Regions from separate parts of the Gudongella sp. DL1XJH-153 genome, predicted to be linked through region 2. Evidence: a T-box and tRNA genes for the amino acid it is inferred to sense, from the RefSeq annotation. Region 2 holds a T-box; the other regions hold tRNA genes.
The links. The T-box of region 2 lies ahead of leuS (leucine--tRNA ligase). A T-box ahead of a tRNA ligase gene usually reads a tRNA of that ligase, here a tRNA-Leu.

Region 1 (5,171 bases), on a different contig from region 2:
ACTCCTTCACCACTGACATCTCTAGTGATTGAAGGGTTTTCTGTCTTCCTGGCTACCTTGTCTATTTCATCTATATATACTATACCCTTTTCTGCCTTCTCAATATCATAATCAGCAGCCTGAATAAGCTTTAGGATTATGTTTTCAACATCCTCCCCTACATAACCGGCTTCCGTCAAGGAAGTCGCGTCTGCTATAGCAAAAGGCACATTCAAAATTCTAGCCAATGTCTGAGCAAGAAGTGTTTTTCCTGATCCGGTTGGTCCGATCATCAGAATATTGCTTTTTTGCAGCTCAACCTCTTCTGTTTTTGATGCCTTTTTATTTATTCTCTTATAGTGGTTATAAACTGCCACTGCAAGATTTCTCTTAGCCCTCTCCTGCTGAATTACATACTCATCAAGAGTCTCTTTTATATTTGAAGGTTTGGGCAGATCACTCATTTCGTAATCTTGGTTATAATCCACGAATTCTTCGTCAATTATCTCCTGACACAACTCTATACACTCATTGCAGATGTATACATTCGGACCTGCTATAAGCCTTTTTACCTGATCCTGTGGTTTCCCGCAGAACGAGCATCTTAGTTGCTTGTCATCATTTTTTGCCATGGAATCACCTCTTATTTCTTTCTCTCCATAACAGCATCGATTATTCCATACTCCACAGCTGCTGCAGCACTCATATAATAATCCCTGTCTGTATCTTTTGCTATTCTTTCCAGGGGTTGTCCAGTTCTTTCAGACAATATTCTGTTTATTCTTTCCCTGATTTCAATTATCTTTTCTGCCTGTATCCTTATATCCTCAGCTTGTCCTTGAGTTCCACCCAAGGGCTGATGTATCATAATGTCTGAGTTAGGCAGTGCGAACCTCTTGCCTTTAGTCCCCGCCGCCAGTAGGAATGCTCCCATGCTTGCAGCTCTACCGATACATATTGTAGTTACATCCGGCTTTATATACTGTATTGTATCATATATTGCGAATCCTGCACTTACAGATCCACCTGGGCTGTTTATATATATCTGAATATCTTTTTCAGGATCATCAGCTTCAAGAAACAACAGCTGAGCAACAACCAAGTCTGCCACTGTATCGTTGACTTCTGAACCAAGAATAATAATCCTATCCTTTAACAATCTCGAGTAGATATCATATGACCTTTCGCCTCTGTTAGTCTGTTCTACAACTATTGGAACCAATGACATATTAAATCCTCCTAATCAATATACTTAACTTTATCCTTCAGCAACTCCAAAACCTTGGTATTTGATATACCCGCTTTAAGGAAACCCAAATCTCCCTTTTTCATTTGTTCAATGAAGTTTTCCTTGTTTTCAACTTGATTGTAATGTTCTGCCAACTTGTCCAGCTCAGCATCAATATCTTCATCTGTTACCTGAACTCCTTCAGCTTCACCAATTGCTTCAAGAACAAGATCTGCCTTGACTCTCTTCTCCGCCATTGGTCTGAAATTCAATTCAAGATCATTCATTGTAGTACCTGTCAACTCAAGATACTGATCAATCTCAAATCCCTGATTTTTTACTCTGTGTTCAAAGTCTTTGATTTCATTTTCAACTTGTGACTGTATCATCGATTCAGGAATCTCAACTTCTGACATTTCAACAACCTTGTCTACCAAATTGTTTTCTGTTTCGATTCTCTCCTGACTCTCAAGTGATTTCTCAAGTTCTTCCTTTAGGCTGTTTTTGTATTCTTCAAGAGTATCAAACTCGCTTACATCCTTTGCAAACTCATCATCAAGCTCAGGAAGCTCTTTTGTTTTGATTTCTTTTATTGTCACTTTAAAAACTGCAGGTTTTCCTTTAAGTGATTCTTCCTGGTATTCCTCAGGGAAAGTTACCTCTACATCTACTTCTTCACCTTTTGACTTCCCAACAAGACCTTCTTCAAACCCAGGTATAAACTGTCCTGCCCCGATTTCAAGCGTCTGGTCTTCAGCTGTTCCTCCTGGGAACTGCTCATCATCAACATATCCTGCAAAATCTATAGTTAGGATGTCGCCTTCCTGCACTTCTCTGTCTCCAGCATCAACCATCCTTGCGTTCATATCTCTTGCCTTATCCAGCTCTGCCTGAACCATTTCATCAGTAACTGAATAATCCACCTTTTCAAGTTCAATTTCACTGTAGTCGCCCAGCTTTACCTCAGGCTTTACTTCAACATTGAAATTTACCTTTATTGGCTCTCCAAGTTTAATTTCCTCTACGTCAACTTCCGGACTATCAACAGGCTCCAGTTGGAGTTCCTCAACTGCATTGGAATAAGCATCTGGAAGAAGTATGTTTATTGCATTCTCAAAGAAGATTTCTTCTCCATAATTCATTTCGATGATCTTTCTAGGCACTTTGCCTTTTCTGAATCCAGGAATGTTGAATTTCCCTCTATCCTTCAGATAAGCCTGTTGCAGTGCTTTCTCAAAATCACCTGCTGGTAATTCCATATTAAAGTGTACCGTATTTTTTTCTTTTTTCTCAAAAACTGCCTTCATTCAATGAACCCCCTAGTGTATTTTTTTAAATTCTGTTCCGAATTTTAGTCTCATCATAATATTATAACATATTAGGTGCTGTTTTGGTACAATAAAAAAACCAATGGCAATAACCACTGGTTAAATCTGGTGCGGGAAAGAGGACTTGAACCCCCACGTCAATGACACTAGATCCTAAGTCTAGCGCGTCTGCCAATTCCGCCATTCCCGCATAAAACGTTAAGTGAATATCACTCACTCTTACTATTATAGCACCCAAAAATGATTTGTCAAATATTTTTTGGGTGCTTTTTTTTGCCGCTAAAAGGAGACGATTATTCCTCCATCATTTACATAAGCTGTTGATAAGCCTTTGGTTTCAACGATTATTACTTCCTTGAAATTGTACCTTTCGATGTCCTTTTTCAACTCCATAGCTTTATCCAAAGCATTTGCATGAGATATGGCAATAACTCTCTCCTCAAAATTTGATCCATTCTCGCCAATCACTTCTGCTAATCGCTTGAATGCCTTTTTGCTGCCTCTGATTTTTTCCACAGGTTCAATATTACCATCTTCATCTCTTCTCATAATGGGTTTGATATTCAATACATTTGCAATCAGACCCGCAGTCTTTGATATTCTGCCATTCTTGATAAGATTGCTCAAGTCTTCGGATATAAAGAATGTCTTTGTGTCCTGGATGTAATTTTCTACAGTTTCAACGATTTCATCCCTTGTCATTCCCTTGTTGACACACTCCTGAATCTTCATGGCTGTAAGAGTTTCACCTGTACTTGCAGACTTGGAATTGAATACATGAACAAACTGATTCTCATTTTCCTCAATTGTCATTTCCTTTGCCAGTTCGGCACTGTTGTAGGTTCCTGATAGCTCTTTGGAAATAGTTACTACAAATACATTTTCAGCATCCCCGTAGGCTTCCTTAAAGTCACCAGGTGAAGGACAGGATGACTTAATGGGATTTGGACTTTCCTTCATGGTCTTGACCATATCTTCAAGATCCAACTCCTCATTATCGATAAATGTTCTTTCATCGATGTCAATCTTAAAGGGTACTTTGTGGACTTCCATAAACTTGTCCAATTGTTCGTTTGTATCACAACTACTGTCTGCAACGATTTTGTAATCCATTTCATCACTCCCCGACTTATTTTGGTCCTATCACTGATTCGATAAATGCAGCTAATTCATGTGCTTTCTCAGATATTGTATCCTGGTTTTTACCTTCAATCATAACTCTTACTAGAGGTTCTGTTCCTGATGGTCTAATCAACACTCTTCCCTCGCCAGCAAAATAATTTTCAAGCTTCAGTATCTCTTCCTTAATTTCAGGAATTTCCATGTACTTTGTTTTATATGCATTTTCTACTCTGGCATTTACAAGTACTTGAGGATAATTCTTCATCAGTGAATTCAAGTCAGAAGCTTTTTCTTTTGTCTCCTTAATCACTTGGATCAACTGTAATCCTGTTGCCAAGCCATCTCCGGTGGTATTGTGCTCCAGGAATATAATATGTCCAGATTGCTCTCCTCCCAGATTATAGCCATCCTTAATCATTTCCTCTAGAATATATCTGTCCCCTACAGCAGTTTTCACAATATCCATTCCATTATTACCTAGAAATTCATCAAGGCCCATATTGGTCATAACAGTTCCTACGACAGTATCCTTAGCAAGTTTACCTTTCTTCTTAAGATATCTGCTACAAATCGCAAGAATATGATCACCATCAATAATCTCGCCTTTTTCATCTACTGCAATTATTCTGTCAGCATCACCATCAAAGGCAATACCTAAATCTGCACCCTTTTCCAGTACAAGCCTCTGAACCAATTGAGGCTTAGTGGAGCCACATGCATCATTGATATTCATTCCGTCAGGCTCTGTATTAATTGCAAACACTTCTCCTCCCATTTCATCAAACAACTGGGGTCCGATTTCGTAAAGTGCTCCATGACCACAATCCATGGCAATCTTTATTCCCGACAGGTCAGTTTCAATAGTGGACTTGAGGAATTCCTTGTAATCATAAGCTGCATTTTCATTTATATATACCCTTCCAATTAGATTCTTAATTGGTCTATCTTTTATTTCTCCCTTGTTCATCAATAAATCTTCAATTTCTTCCTCTGTTGAATCTGGTAACTTTAGGCCTTCTCCACTGAAGAATTTGATTCCATTGTACTCACCAGGATTATGGGATGCAGAAATCACGACCCCTGCCACGGCTCCATACTTTCTTGTAAGATATGCCACTGCAGGTGTTGGTATAATCCCAACAGATTCAACATCCAATCCCATGGAGCAAATTCCTGCTGTCAATGCAGCTTCAAGCATATCTCCTGAAACCCTTGTATCCTTGCCAACTATAACTTTCCCCTTTTTCTCTTTGGCCAATACATATGCTCCTGCCCTTCCAATCTGAAATGCCAACTCTGGTGTCAGTTCCTCATTGGCAACTCCTCTCACTCCGTCAGTACCAAATAGTTTTCCCATTTAAATTCCCCCATTATCATTATTCTGTCTAATCCAAAGGATAAATATCTCTAGCAATCTTTTTTAGTGTTTCTATCTTGTTCAGTTCTGGTTTCTCCAGCACACATTTTAAAAGATACTCCAGTATCTTGCCGATGATCTTACCCTGTGTATATCC
Region 2 (4,154 bases):
GGTTTTTAAAAATCAATGGGGAGGTAATGAAATGAAATTATCAGTAAAGGATATTTTCAGAAATTCAGAGGATTACATCGAAAAGAAAGTAAGACTTGAAGGTTGGATCAGAACATCCAGAGCTTCAAAGGCATTTGGGTTTATTGAGTTGAATGACGGATCATTTTTTAAGAATATCCAGATTGTTTATGACGATACCTTAACAAATTTCAAGGAAGTGGAGAAATTTGCAATTTATTCAGCAATTGCTGTAGAAGGTACGCTGATTGAAACACCTGGTGCCAAGCAACCATTTGAAATCAAGGCAGAAGGAATATCTCTTGAAGGTGAGTCAACAAGCGACTATCCAATCCAGAAAAAGAGACACACGCTTGAATATCTGAGAACAATCGCACATCTAAGACCAAGGACCAACATCTATAGTGCAGTATTTAGAGTAAGGTCAATCTTGGCATATGCCATCCACAGGTTTTTCCAGGAAAGAGGTTTTATATACGCACATCCTCCAATAATAACAGGCTCAGATGCAGAGGGAGCAGGAGAGATGTTTAGGGTTACCACACTGGATTTTGACGACACTCCAAGAACCGGGGACGGTAGCGCCGACTTTTCAAAGGACTTCTTTGGTAAGGGAACTCACCTTACTGTAAGCGGTCAGCTTGAGGCTGAGGTGTTTGCCTTGGCATTTAAAAATACCTACACCTTTGGACCGACCTTCAGAGCCGAGAACTCAAATACCCCAAGACATGCGGCTGAATTCTGGATGATCGAACCAGAAATCGCTTTTGCAGAGCTTAAGGACAACATGGAGCTTGCTGAGGACATGTTCAAGTATATGATTCAGTATGTTCTAGACAATGCACCAGAGGAAATGGAGTTCTTTGACAACTTTGTAAGCAAGGGAATAGTTGAGAGACTCACAAGAATTGCACAGTCTGACTTTGGAGTAATAACCTATACTGATGCCATTGAAAAGCTGATTGAATCAGGTCAAGAATTCCAGTATCCAGTTGAATGGGGCATGGACCTTCAGACCGAGCATGAGAGATATATCACTGAGAAGATATTCAACAAGCCAGTATTTGTAATAGATTATCCAAAGGAAATCAAGGCTTTCTACATGAGAGTAAATGAAGACGACAAGACAGTTGCTGCCATGGACCTTTTGGTGCCAGGAGTAGGAGAAATAATTGGAGGAAGCCAGAGAGAGGAACGTCTGGAAGTCCTTGAACAGAAAATAATTGACAACGGTATGGATCCTGCAGATTATTGGTGGTATCTTGAGCTTAGAAAATTTGGTGGTACAAAACATGCCGGCTATGGACTTGGTTTTGAAAGAGCATTGATGTATATAACCGGAATGTCCAACATAAGGGATGTAGTACCATTCCCAAGAACGGTCAATTCAGCTGAGTTTTAAATAAATCTTGCTAAGAATATCTGTATTTGCTATAATCAAAGCTAAATCAGACAAACATGGAAGAGAACAAGTAGTGTGTGAATTCATTTCAGAGAGCTGCTGGATGGTGAAAAGCAGTATAATGAGCACGTGAACTCATCTCGGAGTTTTCAGGGTCAAAGCCCTGAACGGCAACCACCGTTAATGGGTCAAAAGTGGATTTATCAATAAGAGTGGTACCGCGGAATAACCTTTCGTCTCTATGGAGATGAAAGGTTTTATTTTTTGCAAAATAAAGGGAGGTTATTCAATGAGAGACTACAATCCAAAGGATGTTGAGAAGAAATGGCAGGATATCTGGGATGAAGAGCAGGTATACAAGGCTACAAACGACAGTGACAAACCGAAATTCTATGCCTTGGTTGAATTTCCATATCCATCTGGCGACGGACTTCATGTAGGCCATCCAAGGCCATATACAGCACTGGATATAGTTGCAAGGAAGAGACGATATCAGGGCTATAACGTATTATTCCCGATGGGCTGGGATGCTTTTGGTCTTCCAACGGAGAACTTTGCAATCAAGAATAAGATACACCCAAGAATTGTAACAGAAAAAAACATCGAACGATTCAAGGGGCAGCTTAAATCAATCGGCTTCTCATTTGACTGGTCAAGAGAAGTCAACACAACCGATCCTGAGTACTACAAGTGGACGCAGTGGATATTCCTTAAGCTATTTGAAAAAGGCTTGGCATACAAACAGGAATTCCCTATTAACTTCTGTACATCCTGCAAGGTTGGTCTTGCAAATGAGGAAGTTGTTGGCGGAGTCTGTGAAAGATGCGGCAGCGAAGTCGTTAGAAAGGTCAAGAACCAGTGGATGTTAAAAATAACAGAATACGCTGATAGGCTTATAAATGACCTTGACTTGGTAGACTATATAGAAAGAGTCAAGATACAGCAGACCAACTGGATCGGAAAATCAGTGGGAGCCGATCTGGATTTTGCCATTTCAGGTGGAGAAGACAAACTGCGGGTATTTACAACAAGACCTGATACACTCTTTGGTGCAACCTATATGGTAATAGCAGCGGAGCATCCATTAATCGAAAAATACGCTGACAGAATAGAAAATATTGATCAGGTAAATTCTTACAAGGATGAAGTTATAAACAAGAGTGATTTTGAAAGAACAGAGATGTCAAAATCAAAGACAGGTGTTGAACTTAAGGGCTTGAAAGCCATTAATCCAGCAACCGGAGAAGAAGTTCCCCTTTGGGTATCAGACTATGTATTGATGACCTATGGAACAGGAGCTATCATGGCCGTTCCAGGACATGACCAGAGAGACTGGGAGTTTGCAAAGAAATTCGGCATGCCAATAGTTGAAGTAATTAAAGGTGGAGATATAGAGAAAGAGGCCTACACAGACACTGACTCAGGCATACTTGTAAATTCAGGATTTATCGATGGAATGGAAGTAAAAGAAGCAATTCATACTATGATAGAATGGCTGGAGGAAAAAGGCCTCGGTGAGAAGAAGATAAACTTCAAGCTAAGAGACTGGGTATTCTCAAGACAAAGATACTGGGGTGAGCCAATTCCGTTGGTTTATTGTGAAGATTGCGGCTGGGTGCCGATTTCTGAAGAGGAGCTTCCACTGTTGCTTCCAGAAGTGGATGACTTTGAACCTACTGAAACAGGAGAATCACCACTTGCAAAAATTCACGACTGGGTTCATACAACATGTCCGAAGTGTGGCAAGGATGCACACAGGGAAACTGATACCATGCCACAGTGGGCAGGGTCATCATGGTACTTCTTAAGATACACTGATCCAAGAAACAGCGAAGCATTTGCATTGGAGGAAGCGCTTGAATATTGGATGCCTGTGGACTGGTACAACGGAGGTATGGAGCATACAACACTTCACCTGCTCTACTCAAGATTCTGGCACAAGTTCCTCTTCGATATTGGAGTTGTACCAGGACCGGAGCCATACTCGAAGAGAACATCCCATGGCATGATTCTAGGTGACAATAATGAAAAAATGTCTAAATCAAGGGGTAATGTAGTCAATCCTGATGATATCGTAAAGAATTATGGAGCAGATACACTAAGAACCTACGAAATGTTCATAGGCGACTTTGAAAAGAGTGTACCTTGGTCAGAAAACGGAGTAAAAGGCTGCAGAAGATTCCTTGACAGAGTATGGAAACTTCAGGATATACTAAAAGATGGATATGAGTACACAGAAGGGCTTGAGTCATCAATACACAAGACCATCAAAAAAGTAAGTGAGGATTTTGAGACATTGAAATTCAATACGGGCATAGCTGCATTAATGTCCCTATTGAATGAATTCAATGACCATGGGTCAATAAACAAAAAAGATTTCGAAACATTCCTTGTACTGTTAAACCCGGTAGCACCACATATAACTGAGGAGCTTTGGGAAGCAATAGGATTAGAAGGACGACTGTTTGAAACAACATGGCCAGAATACGATGAAGAAAAGACTATAGACAAGGTTATTGACCTTCCTGTTCAGGTTAATGGCAAAGTAAGAGGCACAATAACAGTTGCACTTGATGAGTCAAAGGAAGTCGTTCAGGACATGGTTAAGGAGGTTCCTTCCATAATGAAGTTTATTGATGAAAAAACCATTGTCAAGGTAATATACGTGCCAGGCAAGATATACAATATTGTTGTAAAGTAAATATGTGAATCAGTCAAGGTTTTGTTACTCTTG
Region 3 (5,171 bases), on a different contig from region 2:
CTTTACCTTCGAAGGATTCAGCAAAACCCGGATCATCCACTATTTTTGATCCAAGTCCTGCAGTCTCACTCATTACAAGCACCTTTATACCAGCAAGTGTACCATCTGCATTAACTCCAACAAGAGTTGTGATGTCGCCAGCATATCCACCAGTAACGGTTGACATTGCATATCCAATAGTCTCACCCTCGCTCAGAACTTCAGTTACTTCTCTGATAGAAGGATAAGTTGAGGCAATTTCTGCAACCTGAGCTTCATCATACTCAACAGAGTCATCTGCATCAGGAAATAATTCCAGTATGGCACTTAGACTTTCCATTTTTTCTCTTTCTGCGATTACAGGTCCCGTTATGGAGTTTACTCCTGCAAGGATCCCTCCTGCTATTGAAGTTACCAATAATAAAACTAATCCAAGTTTAATAGTATCTTTCATTTATTTTACCTCCCCAAAAACTTTAGGTCTTGTGAACTTCTCGATTAATGGAGTGGCCACATTCATGATAAGTATTGCATAGCTGACGCCTTCAGGCAATCCACCTTTAACTCTTATCAGAGCTGTCAGCAGACCGCAACCTATTGCAAAAATAATTTTTCCCTTGGGAGTTACAGGGGATGAAGCATAATCGGTTGCCATGAAGAATGCTCCCAATATGAGTCCTCCACCAAATACATGGAATATCAGGTTACTTGAGTCAACACCAAGCAGCATCAATACAACAGTTGTGGTAGCTATGTAAAGCACTGGGATTTTCCAGTCAATAACGTTTCTGATAATCAAGTATACTCCACCAATCAATAGCAAAATCGCTGATGTTTCACCGATTACTCCACCGATGTCTCCGAAGATCATACTTTGAATTGCAGGTAAATTGCCTTCTCCTGATTTTAGTATCCCTAGTGGAGTTGCTGCACTTATTCCATCAGGATTTACATATGAGGACATTATTCCAGGCCAAGATGCAACCAATGCTGCCCTTGCACCAAGAGCCGGGTTCATAAAGTTCTGCCCTATTCCGCCAAAAAATTCCTTTACGATTATGATTGCAAAAGCTGCTCCAAATACAGCTACCCACCATGGAGCTCCCGCTGGTAGATTCAAAGCCAGTAAAATCCCGGTGACAATAGCACTCATATCCATTATTCTAACAGGTTTTCTAAATAATTTTTGAATTCCATATTCAAATATTAAAGCTGCAATAACAGTTACAAGCAGCAATCTTATAGCATCAAATCCAAAGAAATATACACTACCGATCATTGCCGGAACCAATGCAATTATTACATCCAGCATGGTTCTTTTCACCGATTCATCAGACCTGATATGCGGTGACAGGGATACAATCAGCATATCATCCAGAACGACAGTGTCATTGTTCTTCGAATCAATTACTTTTCCATCCATTCGACTTCCTCCTAACCTATGATTTTTTTCGTTTTGCAATGATTTCTTTTTTTATATTTCTGATCGACTCAGAAAGTGGTCTCTTTGCAGGACAAATAAATGAACATGCTCCACACTCTACACAAGCCATTGCAGAATAGCTATCAGCTCTTTCTACATCGTTCTTTAATGCATAAGCACTTATAAACAGAGGCTGTAATCCTGATGGACATACATCTATGCATTTCCCACACTTAATACAAGGTAATACCTCTTCTTCCCTGACATCCTCTTCTGGAAGTACAAGTATTCCGCCAGAACCTTTTATAACGGGGACATCAAGTGTAAACTGAGCAATACCCATCATTGGTCCTCCTGAAATGACTTTTCCAGGCTTCCCATTGAATCCACCACTTTGTCTAATTAATTCTGAAAAAGGAGTACCGATTCTCACTAAAAGGTTTTTAGGTTCAACTATTCCTCTTCCTGTTACAGTTACAACTCTCTCATATAACGGTTTCCCATGCTGGATTGCATCAGCAATAGCTTTGGCAGTGGCTACATTGGAAACTACAACTCCAACTTCAAGTGGAAGTGCTCCTGTACCTACACTTCGACCAGTTATTGCATAGATTATACTCTTTTCTGCTCCTTGTGGGTACTTTGTCTTCAATACAGCAACCTCAATGCCGTCTTCCGGCTTGATGGCTTTGTTGATAGCCTCTACTGCATCCATCTTATTATTTTCAATTCCTATGTAAGCTTTTTCTACGCCCAATGCTTTCTTTATTGCTTTAAGGCCAAATACAATGGATTCAGCATTTTCCAACATCACTCTGTGATCACTAGTCAAATACGGTTCACATTCTGCACCATTAAGTATTACAGTGTCAATTTTCTTGCCATCCGGAATAGAAAATTTAACATGAGCCGGGAAGCTTGCACCACCCATTCCCGTAATTCCATTATCTTTTACAAGACCAATAATATCTTGTGGGGATAATTCATCCAGGTTTCTTCCTTTAGCAGACTCGTGCATCTCATCAGTGCCATCATTTTCGATTACAACACACTTTGATTTGGCACCGGTTGGTGTATACATCATTTTGATTTCCTTTACCGTTCCAGCAATGCTGGCATGAACGGTACCTGATACAAAAGCTCCTGTTTCCCCTATTTTTTGTCCTATTGTAACTCTGTCGCCAACGTTAACAACCGGTTCGCAAGGTGCACCGATATGTTGATGCATTGGTATGTAAGCAAATTGAGGGATTTCAGCAACTTCTATCGGCTTGCTTTCTGCCAGTTCCTTAAATTCAGGAACATGTACGCCTCCTTTGAAAGTCAACTTACCTTGGTTCATTTTTATTCCACCTCTTTACTTGATATAATTTTAGCAATTCTCGATAAATTTTTACCTAAAAATTGCACTTATGGGTATATTATAACATTAAATATTATTAATGTATATAAATCTGGGTATATATATATGCAGTCTTTGGGAGATTGGAAAAATGGTTTGGTGCGAGTGATGGGACTTGAACCCATACGCCAAGTGTGGCACATGCCCCTCAAACATGCCTGTCTGCCGATTCCAGCACACTCGCACAATACAATGGATAAAACAGTCGGGTGACCGTTTACTTGGAAATGTTACTAATCCATTATAATATCTTTCTCCTCAAATTTCAATCCTAATTTGTGCTCATTGTCAGATAGCAATTCTCCAATCCATTATATAGATTATAGTATGTTGGTTCGAGATCACCTGATATCCCTGAATCCACAAGCAGCGCTTTGTTTCTAAAAAGAAGGCTACCATATGGAATTGTCTCTACATAATATTGTTGAAACTCCTCGTATGTCTCAATTTTCGAGTTTTCATCCCAAACGAGCTCCATTCTACTTAAAATCTCTTCTAGATTCTCATCAGAATAATGAGCAAAATTATAAATGCTGTTCATACCCAGGAATGTCCTAAATGCGGGGATAGTGGATTGCTCCCAATGAAGCAGAGAAATATCATAATCCCCTTCTAAAATAATCCTTGTCATGTCCTCAGCTAACCCTTCTGAACTTTCACCTGATGGATGTATAATCTGCAGCGATAATCCAATTTCTTTCAGACTTGTTTTTAGCATCTCAGCTGTCTTCATTTTTAGATCAGATGAATGATTTACGAGCATCCTCAATACAATTGGATTGCCTTCAGAATCTTCAAGTATCCCATCATTATCACTATCGACAAACCCGGCGGATTCGAGCAAATCTCTTGCATTATCGACATTGAATCCATATCTATCAGAACTTAAGGAAGCAAGGTAAGATGATGGGTGTAAAGGTGTGTCCACCTGTGTTCCATGCTGCAAATACACTTTATCTATTATGGATTGCCTGTCTATACCGTAAAAAATGGCTTTCTTTAGTGAATCTGCTCCTTCCATTGAAAATAATCCAGTCATATGATTGAATGCGAGAATTTCATGGTCACCTGAAACATATTCATAAATGGAAATTCTTTCATTGTGCTCGTATTTGTCCCAATCCACACCTATAGTTGGTGCCATGTGCAGTTTTCCAGTTTCAAAAGCCGTAAGTATTAATTCCCTATCGTCATATATTTTCCCAACTATGTATGAAATTTGTGGTTCTCCATCTCTGTACTGTTCATTTGACTCCAAATGAACTTCCTTGAATTTTATATGCTCTGCAAATTTATAAGGACCTGTCCCAATTGGGATGTAATTCTCCATAACCAAGGCGTCAGCACCTTTTGCCTCCGGTATTATTGGAAAGGTAAGTATGTCGAGTACATTACCAGTTGCCTCTTTGAAGCTGATTTCAACTCTTGACTCTGACAATGCCCTGGCTGAGATGATGCTTAAATCTTCAGTTAGTGATCCATTTCTAACAATTTTCCCATAAAAACTATCTGCTCCAGCCTGTTTCATTATTCCTATTGTAAAGACAACATCATCTGCATGAAGTTTTTCCCCATTGTGCCAATATATATCTTGTCTAAGAGATACCTCCACCGTCTTTCCATCTTCGCTGATGGTATATGTACTGGCGAGTCTTGGAATAGGTTGAAGGTTCTGATCATACTCAAACAGACCCTCAAAAATCAACTTGCTTAAATGATAATAGCTCAGATTGTCCATATACAAAGGATTAAGAGTCTTAAAACTCGTCAGGGGCAAGCTGATACCAGCATTATCGAAGATAAAATAATCTACGCCTTCTTCAATTTCTCCGATATCAATAGAATCCTGCTCAGATGAACAACCCGATATTGAAAATAAAACTATTGCTATAGTAAATAAGATCATTGCTTTCTTCATTTTTTTCTACCTTAATCCTTTGATTATATTTGTGATAGACTTTCTTATATCCAGTAATATCTTGTCAAACATAGTATCGTTGGAACTGTAAAAAGTATTCCCATATACAAATTCATATGCTTTTTTATTCTTTTCTACACGACTGACATATTCACGAGTTTCAGGGAAGGGAATTGTATGAAGGGTCACTCCATCGTTGCTGTGATCATTACTGAGAAGCCAATGAGAAACATTACCACTTCCCGCATTATAGGCAGCTAAGGCTACTTCTTCACTCCCATACTGATCCAGCAATTGTCTAATATACCATGTTCCCACCTTGATGTTAAAATCAGGGTCATAAAGCATATCGCCTGAATAATTCTCAAACCCAAATACTTCTGCTGCCCATTTACCCGTAGATTCACCTATCTGCATTAATCCTCTTGCATCCTTAGAAGATCTCGCAT
Region 4 (5,171 bases), on a different contig from region 2:
CTACAACAGACTTTGGAGCTGAGTTTAAGGAACCCTTGATGAAGGCAGTAAATCTTGGGCAGGCATTCCCGTCACCGGCTCTATTGGCCTTGGTTGTACCAATACTTGGATATGGCTACGAAGGAGCCCTGATTGCTCTTGTTGTTTATGCTCTGATGCCCATAGTATATAATGTTGTGGTTGGAATCCAGGAGGTTTCGGAGGATGTTGTAGATGCTGCAATCGGTATGGGTATGACCCCAGTGCAGCTTTACAAAAAAATAAAAATCCCCCTGGCACTAAATGTAATACTTGGGGGAATCAGAACGGCTCTCGTTATAAATATTAGTGCGGCAACCCTTGCTGCAGCTGTAGGTGCAGGAGGTCTGGGCGTCCTTGTTGTAAATGGAGTGAGAACATTTGACATGGTACAAATTCTACAGGGAGCAATCCCGGTAACAATAATGGCTGTCATAGTTGAACTGGTCTTAAAAGAAGTCCAGGGTCGACTATCCTACTAGCAAAAGTGCCCAGGGGGACGTTCCCCATGGGCACTTTTTGTGGTATAATCTGAGCATAAATTTTATTTTTTGAATGGAGGATGACTATGCCAAGAACTGCCAGAGTGAGAAGTAGAACTGGAATCTACCATCTAATGCTAAGGGGAATAAACAGACAGACAATATTTGAGGATAATGAGGATGCACAAAAGTTTCTGTATACTCTTGAAGATGTAAAAAATACAAGTGGTTTTGAAATTTATGCATATTGTCTCATGACTAACCATATTCATCTTCTGGTAAAGGAAGGTCAGGAGGATTTTGGCCAGTCGATGAGAAGAATCGGAGCCAAGTATGTTTATTGGTATAATATGAAATATGAAAGAACGGGTCATCTTTTCCAAGATCGGTTTAAAAGTGAAGTGGTAGAAAACGAAGAGTATCTTCTTTCAGCATTAAGATATATTCACCAGAATCCAGTAACTGCAGGCATGGTAAAAGATCCTGTACAGTATCCCTGGAGCAGCTACTCAAGCTATCTAAACACTAACAACTTGATTGATGCTGATTTTATTCTTGAACATTTAAGCACAGACAAAAATAAGGCTAGGGATGCCTATGTAAAGTTCCACAAGGAGTATTACAACCATACATTTTTGGATATGGAAGATGATAAGAAAAGACTAAGTGATGATGATGCAAAAAGCATTATTATTAATATGTGTAATGTTGAATCAACCAGAGATCTACAAGGCTTCGATAAGAGAAAGAGGGATCATCATCTAGTGGAGCTTAGTAATAGTGGGATTTCTGACAGGCAGATATCCAGACTCACAGGAATAAGCAGGGCGGTTATCAGAAAAGCAAAATGAAAGCAGAAGTGCCCAGGGGGAACGTCCCCGTGGGCACTATTTTGCGAAGCGACTCTCAATATACGGGCGGATATATCTAACAACCGAGGTTGCAATCACGACACCACATGCTATTGAAATTGCTATAAATATTGACTCTCCTCCAGTGACCAACGCCTGAGAAAAGTTGTTGTCGATAATATGAAACATTGTATAGTAGATTCCATATCCTGGTACAAATGGTATTATTGCAGGAATAATAAAAATTGTAGCTGGCTGTTTTTTATAGATTGCAGCCAGTTCACCAATGGTTCCCACAAATATTGACCCTACAAAGGCGGGTATAATAAAACTCGCGGCTGTTTGCTGCAGAAGTATGTAGACAATCCATCCAAGCATCCCACTTGTGGATGCCAGTGGGATAAGTCTTCTTGGCAAATTGAATATTATTGAAAAGCCTATTACACAAAGCAGAGAATAAAGTCCCTGAGTCAAAAGATACATAAAAAATCCTCCTAAATAAATGCAATAATTACCTGTAGCACAATACCCACACCAAATGCCAATGCTATTGCAATAAAAAGTGCCTCCATCATTTTTGTTGTTCCCGCAATAAGCTCACCGGAGATTAGATCACGGATGCCATTTGTAAGTGAAACTCCAGGGACAAGGGTCATAAGGGGACCGATTATGACAATATTGAAATCAGCAATTGTGGAAAGAAGACCCACCAGGAACACCAGAAATATACTTGAAAGGGCTGAAAGGAGTCCGCCAAGAATATTCTTAACAAAGAAATTCAATTTTAGTCCAGTTAATTTATCCATTGAAAACACCGTAAAGCTGGATGCAATATATGCTAGGATAAATTCGACAAAGGTACCTCCAAACATCAGCACAAAGAAGCCTCCTGCCATACCGCTGAAGGCGTACCTTATCGGTTTTGAAAATTGTGGTGGAGACTTAAGCTGATTTAGAATAATATCGGTTTCTTCATTGGACATTTCTCCCTGGGTAAATATCCTTGAAAAGGAATTCGCCCGCGCAATTGTTTCAAGATCAAGTCCAATTGAGGGAACTCTCGAAACTGTTGTGTAGGGTTCATCATTGATTTCGGTTCCAACAATTATCCCTGTTGACATAACAAAGACTTCAACATTGGATGTTGTTTTCGAGGAAATCATCCTTGTGATGGTTTCCTCAACTCGATAGGTCTCAGCCCCGTTCTGTAGCATAATCATCCCAGTTTCAACTGCTATTGAAATAGTTTTTTTAAGTCGTCTATCTTCCATCTGCCATACTCCTATAAATTAAGTAATACTGTTCCCTCTGATACAATTTCCACTTCACCGTCGAGATAAATCTCGCTAGCTTCTCCATCAAGCCATTTTACGTCTATATTCAGGATGCCACCTGTCTGAACAATAGCTTCAGTTGTGTTAACATCGTCCAGGTATGATAGGCAAACTCCCAATGCAGCTGCTCCCGATGCACAACTTTTTTCCCAGCACATGGTATCAGTTCCTTTAACATAAACCAGCGGTACCAAGTTCTTTTCCTCGAAATCGTAAAACATTACTCCAAAGGCTTCGTATTCCTCTTCGTCCATTTTGGTTTTTACAATGTTGTAGAATTCCAAGCTGCTTCTTACAAGGTCTTTGTCCACAATAAAATGAGTAATTCCAAAAAAGTCGACTCGGATAGTTGATATTGTTTCACCCTGAACTATAAATTCCTGAGCTCCGACATTCTTGGGTAAAGGCATTTGTATACGTGATCGAAATCGGTTCTTTTGTTTAAGAGGTGTAACAATACATTCCACATTCCTCTCCCAACCGGATACTTGTAAGGGCACTACAAAATCTTTGTCTTTCTTTTGTATGGAAGGATATTCTGTATAGACCATGTATGCTGCAAATGATCTGCTGGCATTGCCACAGAACTCACCGCCCATCATCTGGAGTCTCAGAGTCTCGGTGGAATCAGGAAGGATTGTCTTTTCAATGAAACCAATCTGTTCAGCGTGGATGCTGTCATAGCTCATAAGCTTGCGTGAAATCTCTGCATGGTCTTTTCTGGGGACCTGATCCAGAACAAAGACCGTCATATTTTGTGCCGGATTAACTTTTACATAATGTAGTATCATTATTCTACCCCCTCTCTTCCCCTTTAGTATAGCAAAGAATAGATGGAATATCACTAGTAAACGAAAAAAAGACAAGGTAGAAACCTTGTCAATTCTGGTGCGGCTGAAGGGACTCGAACCCCCACCCTAGCAATTAGGACTAGAACCTGAATCTAGCGCGTCTGCCAGTTCCGCCACAGCCGCATATGGTAATATTCATTATACACCTGGATTGTAGATATTTCAAATAAATTTTGTGATATATAAGCATATCACTGCTGTCAGGTTGTGGTACAATTAGGGAGAAGGAGGTGATCGGAATGGCCGAAAAAAGATTTCAGGTACTTCACAAGGAAGGCAAACTATCGACTACAAAGATTCTTGTGGATACAGAAACGGGAGTAAACTATTTGTTTGTTGGCGAGGGATATGCAGGAGGACTGACTGTACTTCTGGACAAGGATGGCAAGCCTTTGATAACTGAAACTGGAAGGTATCCACTGTAATGAAAAAAATCATATTAGTATCACTGCTGTCTGTTGCACTTATGTCAGTGGTGGATGGATTTATCAACCCCGAATACGGAATAAAGTCAATGATAAAGATAGTACTATTTTTAATGGTTCCCTTGATCTCAGCCAAGTTTGGAGCAACACAAAACATGGAAGCTCTGCTTAAGCCAGCTGGAAAAAAGGAGTTGGCAATATCCTTTGGCTTGGGAGGTACAGTCTATCTTGTGATTATTGGAGTCTATATGTTCCTTTCACCTTATATCGATCTTCAGGGAATTAAGCTTGCCCTTAAGGAGGACCTTGGCGTGACAAGGGAGAATTTTATCCTTGTTGCATTATATATATCATTTATCAACTCATTGCTTGAGGAATTTTTCTTTAGAGGGTACTTGTTTTTAGGACTTCTAAAAATAACTGCAAGATTGAAGGCATATACCATAAGCGCCTTGTTTTTTGCAATTTATCATGTTGCCATTATTGGAAGCTGGTTTAGTCCATTGATTTTTGTACTTGCCATGACAGGATTGTTCGTGGGAGGAGTAATTTTTAATTTTCTTAACGAAAAAAACAGAAATATCATTAACTCATGGGTTGTTCATATGATGGCAAATCTGGCGATCAACACTGTCGGATTGATAATGTTTGACTTTCTTTAACAGAATAAAATCCTATCCTTCGGGTATCTAATAGAATGAAGAATTCTATAGGAGGGATTTTATATGAAGAAAGTAGCAATATTGATAGAGAATGTATTTGACGAAAAGGAGCTGATTTATCCTTATTTCAGACTTAAAGAGGATTTTGAGGTTCATCTTGTAGGATCACAAAAGGAAACAGTATATACAAGTAAATCAGGAGTAGGTATGAAAAGCACTCATGCATCTTCTGAGGTCAGGGCAGAGGACTACGATGGGATATTGATTCCGGGTGGTTTCTCTCCAGACAATATGAGAAGAACAGAAGCGACAAAGGAATTGGTAAAGGAATTCTGCAAGCAGAATAAACCAATTGCAGCAATATGTCACGGACCTTGGATGATGGCATCCTGCTGTGACCTTAAGGGGAAGGAAATGACATCGTTCTTTTCAATAAAGGATGATTTGATAAATGCTGGTGCAAATTGGGTTGACAAGGAAGTTGTTGTCGATGGCAATCTAATAACATCGAGAAACCCAAATGACCTTCCAGTATTTGTGAAGACATT

Region 1: it encodes a tRNA-Leu, which carries the amino acid that the T-box ahead of leuS (leucine--tRNA ligase) is inferred to sense. The anticodon was not compared.
Region 3: it encodes a tRNA-Leu, which carries the amino acid that the T-box ahead of leuS (leucine--tRNA ligase) is inferred to sense. The anticodon was not compared.
Region 4: it encodes a tRNA-Leu, which carries the amino acid that the T-box ahead of leuS (leucine--tRNA ligase) is inferred to sense. The anticodon was not compared.

The regions. Positions count from the first base shown of each region.
Region 1 is NZ_JBMEMN010000001.1:99,329-104,499, forward strand. Features, by position in the region: gene clpX (ATP-dependent Clp protease ATP-binding subunit ClpX) at 1-611, opposite strand, end outside; gene clpP (ATP-dependent Clp endopeptidase proteolytic subunit ClpP) at 623-1,207, opposite strand; gene tig (trigger factor) at 1,219-2,514, opposite strand; tRNA gene ACOEN1_RS00470 (tRNA-Leu) at 2,642-2,725, opposite strand; gene ACOEN1_RS00475 (DegV family protein) at 2,815-3,648, opposite strand; gene glmM (phosphoglucosamine mutase) at 3,665-5,014, opposite strand; gene ACOEN1_RS00485 (CCA tRNA nucleotidyltransferase) at 5,043-5,171, opposite strand, start outside.
Region 2 is NZ_JBMEMN010000056.1:212-4,365, reverse strand. Features, by position in the region: gene asnS (asparagine--tRNA ligase) at 32-1,420, shown strand; T-box leader at 1,469-1,664, shown strand; gene leuS (leucine--tRNA ligase) at 1,710-4,121, shown strand.
Region 3 is NZ_JBMEMN010000017.1:3,648-8,818, reverse strand. Features, by position in the region: gene ACOEN1_RS07860 (RnfABCDGE type electron transport complex subunit G) at 1-433, opposite strand, end outside; gene ACOEN1_RS07855 (RnfABCDGE type electron transport complex subunit D) at 434-1,402, opposite strand; gene rsxC (electron transport complex subunit RsxC) at 1,419-2,744, opposite strand; tRNA gene ACOEN1_RS07845 (tRNA-Leu) at 2,902-2,988, opposite strand; gene ACOEN1_RS07840 (ABC transporter substrate-binding protein) at 3,076-4,722, opposite strand; gene ACOEN1_RS07835 (lytic transglycosylase domain-containing protein) at 4,729-5,171, opposite strand, start outside.
Region 4 is NZ_JBMEMN010000003.1:93,431-98,601, reverse strand. Features, by position in the region: gene ACOEN1_RS02920 (ABC transporter permease) at 1-500, shown strand, start outside; gene ACOEN1_RS02915 (REP-associated tyrosine transposase) at 587-1,351, shown strand; gene ACOEN1_RS02910 (threonine/serine exporter family protein) at 1,388-1,834, opposite strand; gene ACOEN1_RS02905 (threonine/serine ThrE exporter family protein) at 1,846-2,622, opposite strand; gene ACOEN1_RS02900 (diaminopimelate epimerase) at 2,634-3,476, opposite strand; tRNA gene ACOEN1_RS02895 (tRNA-Leu) at 3,572-3,659, opposite strand; gene ACOEN1_RS02890 (DUF6440 family protein) at 3,776-3,961, shown strand; gene ACOEN1_RS02885 (CPBP family intramembrane glutamic endopeptidase) at 3,961-4,623, shown strand; gene ACOEN1_RS02880 (type 1 glutamine amidotransferase domain-containing protein) at 4,687-5,171, shown strand, end outside.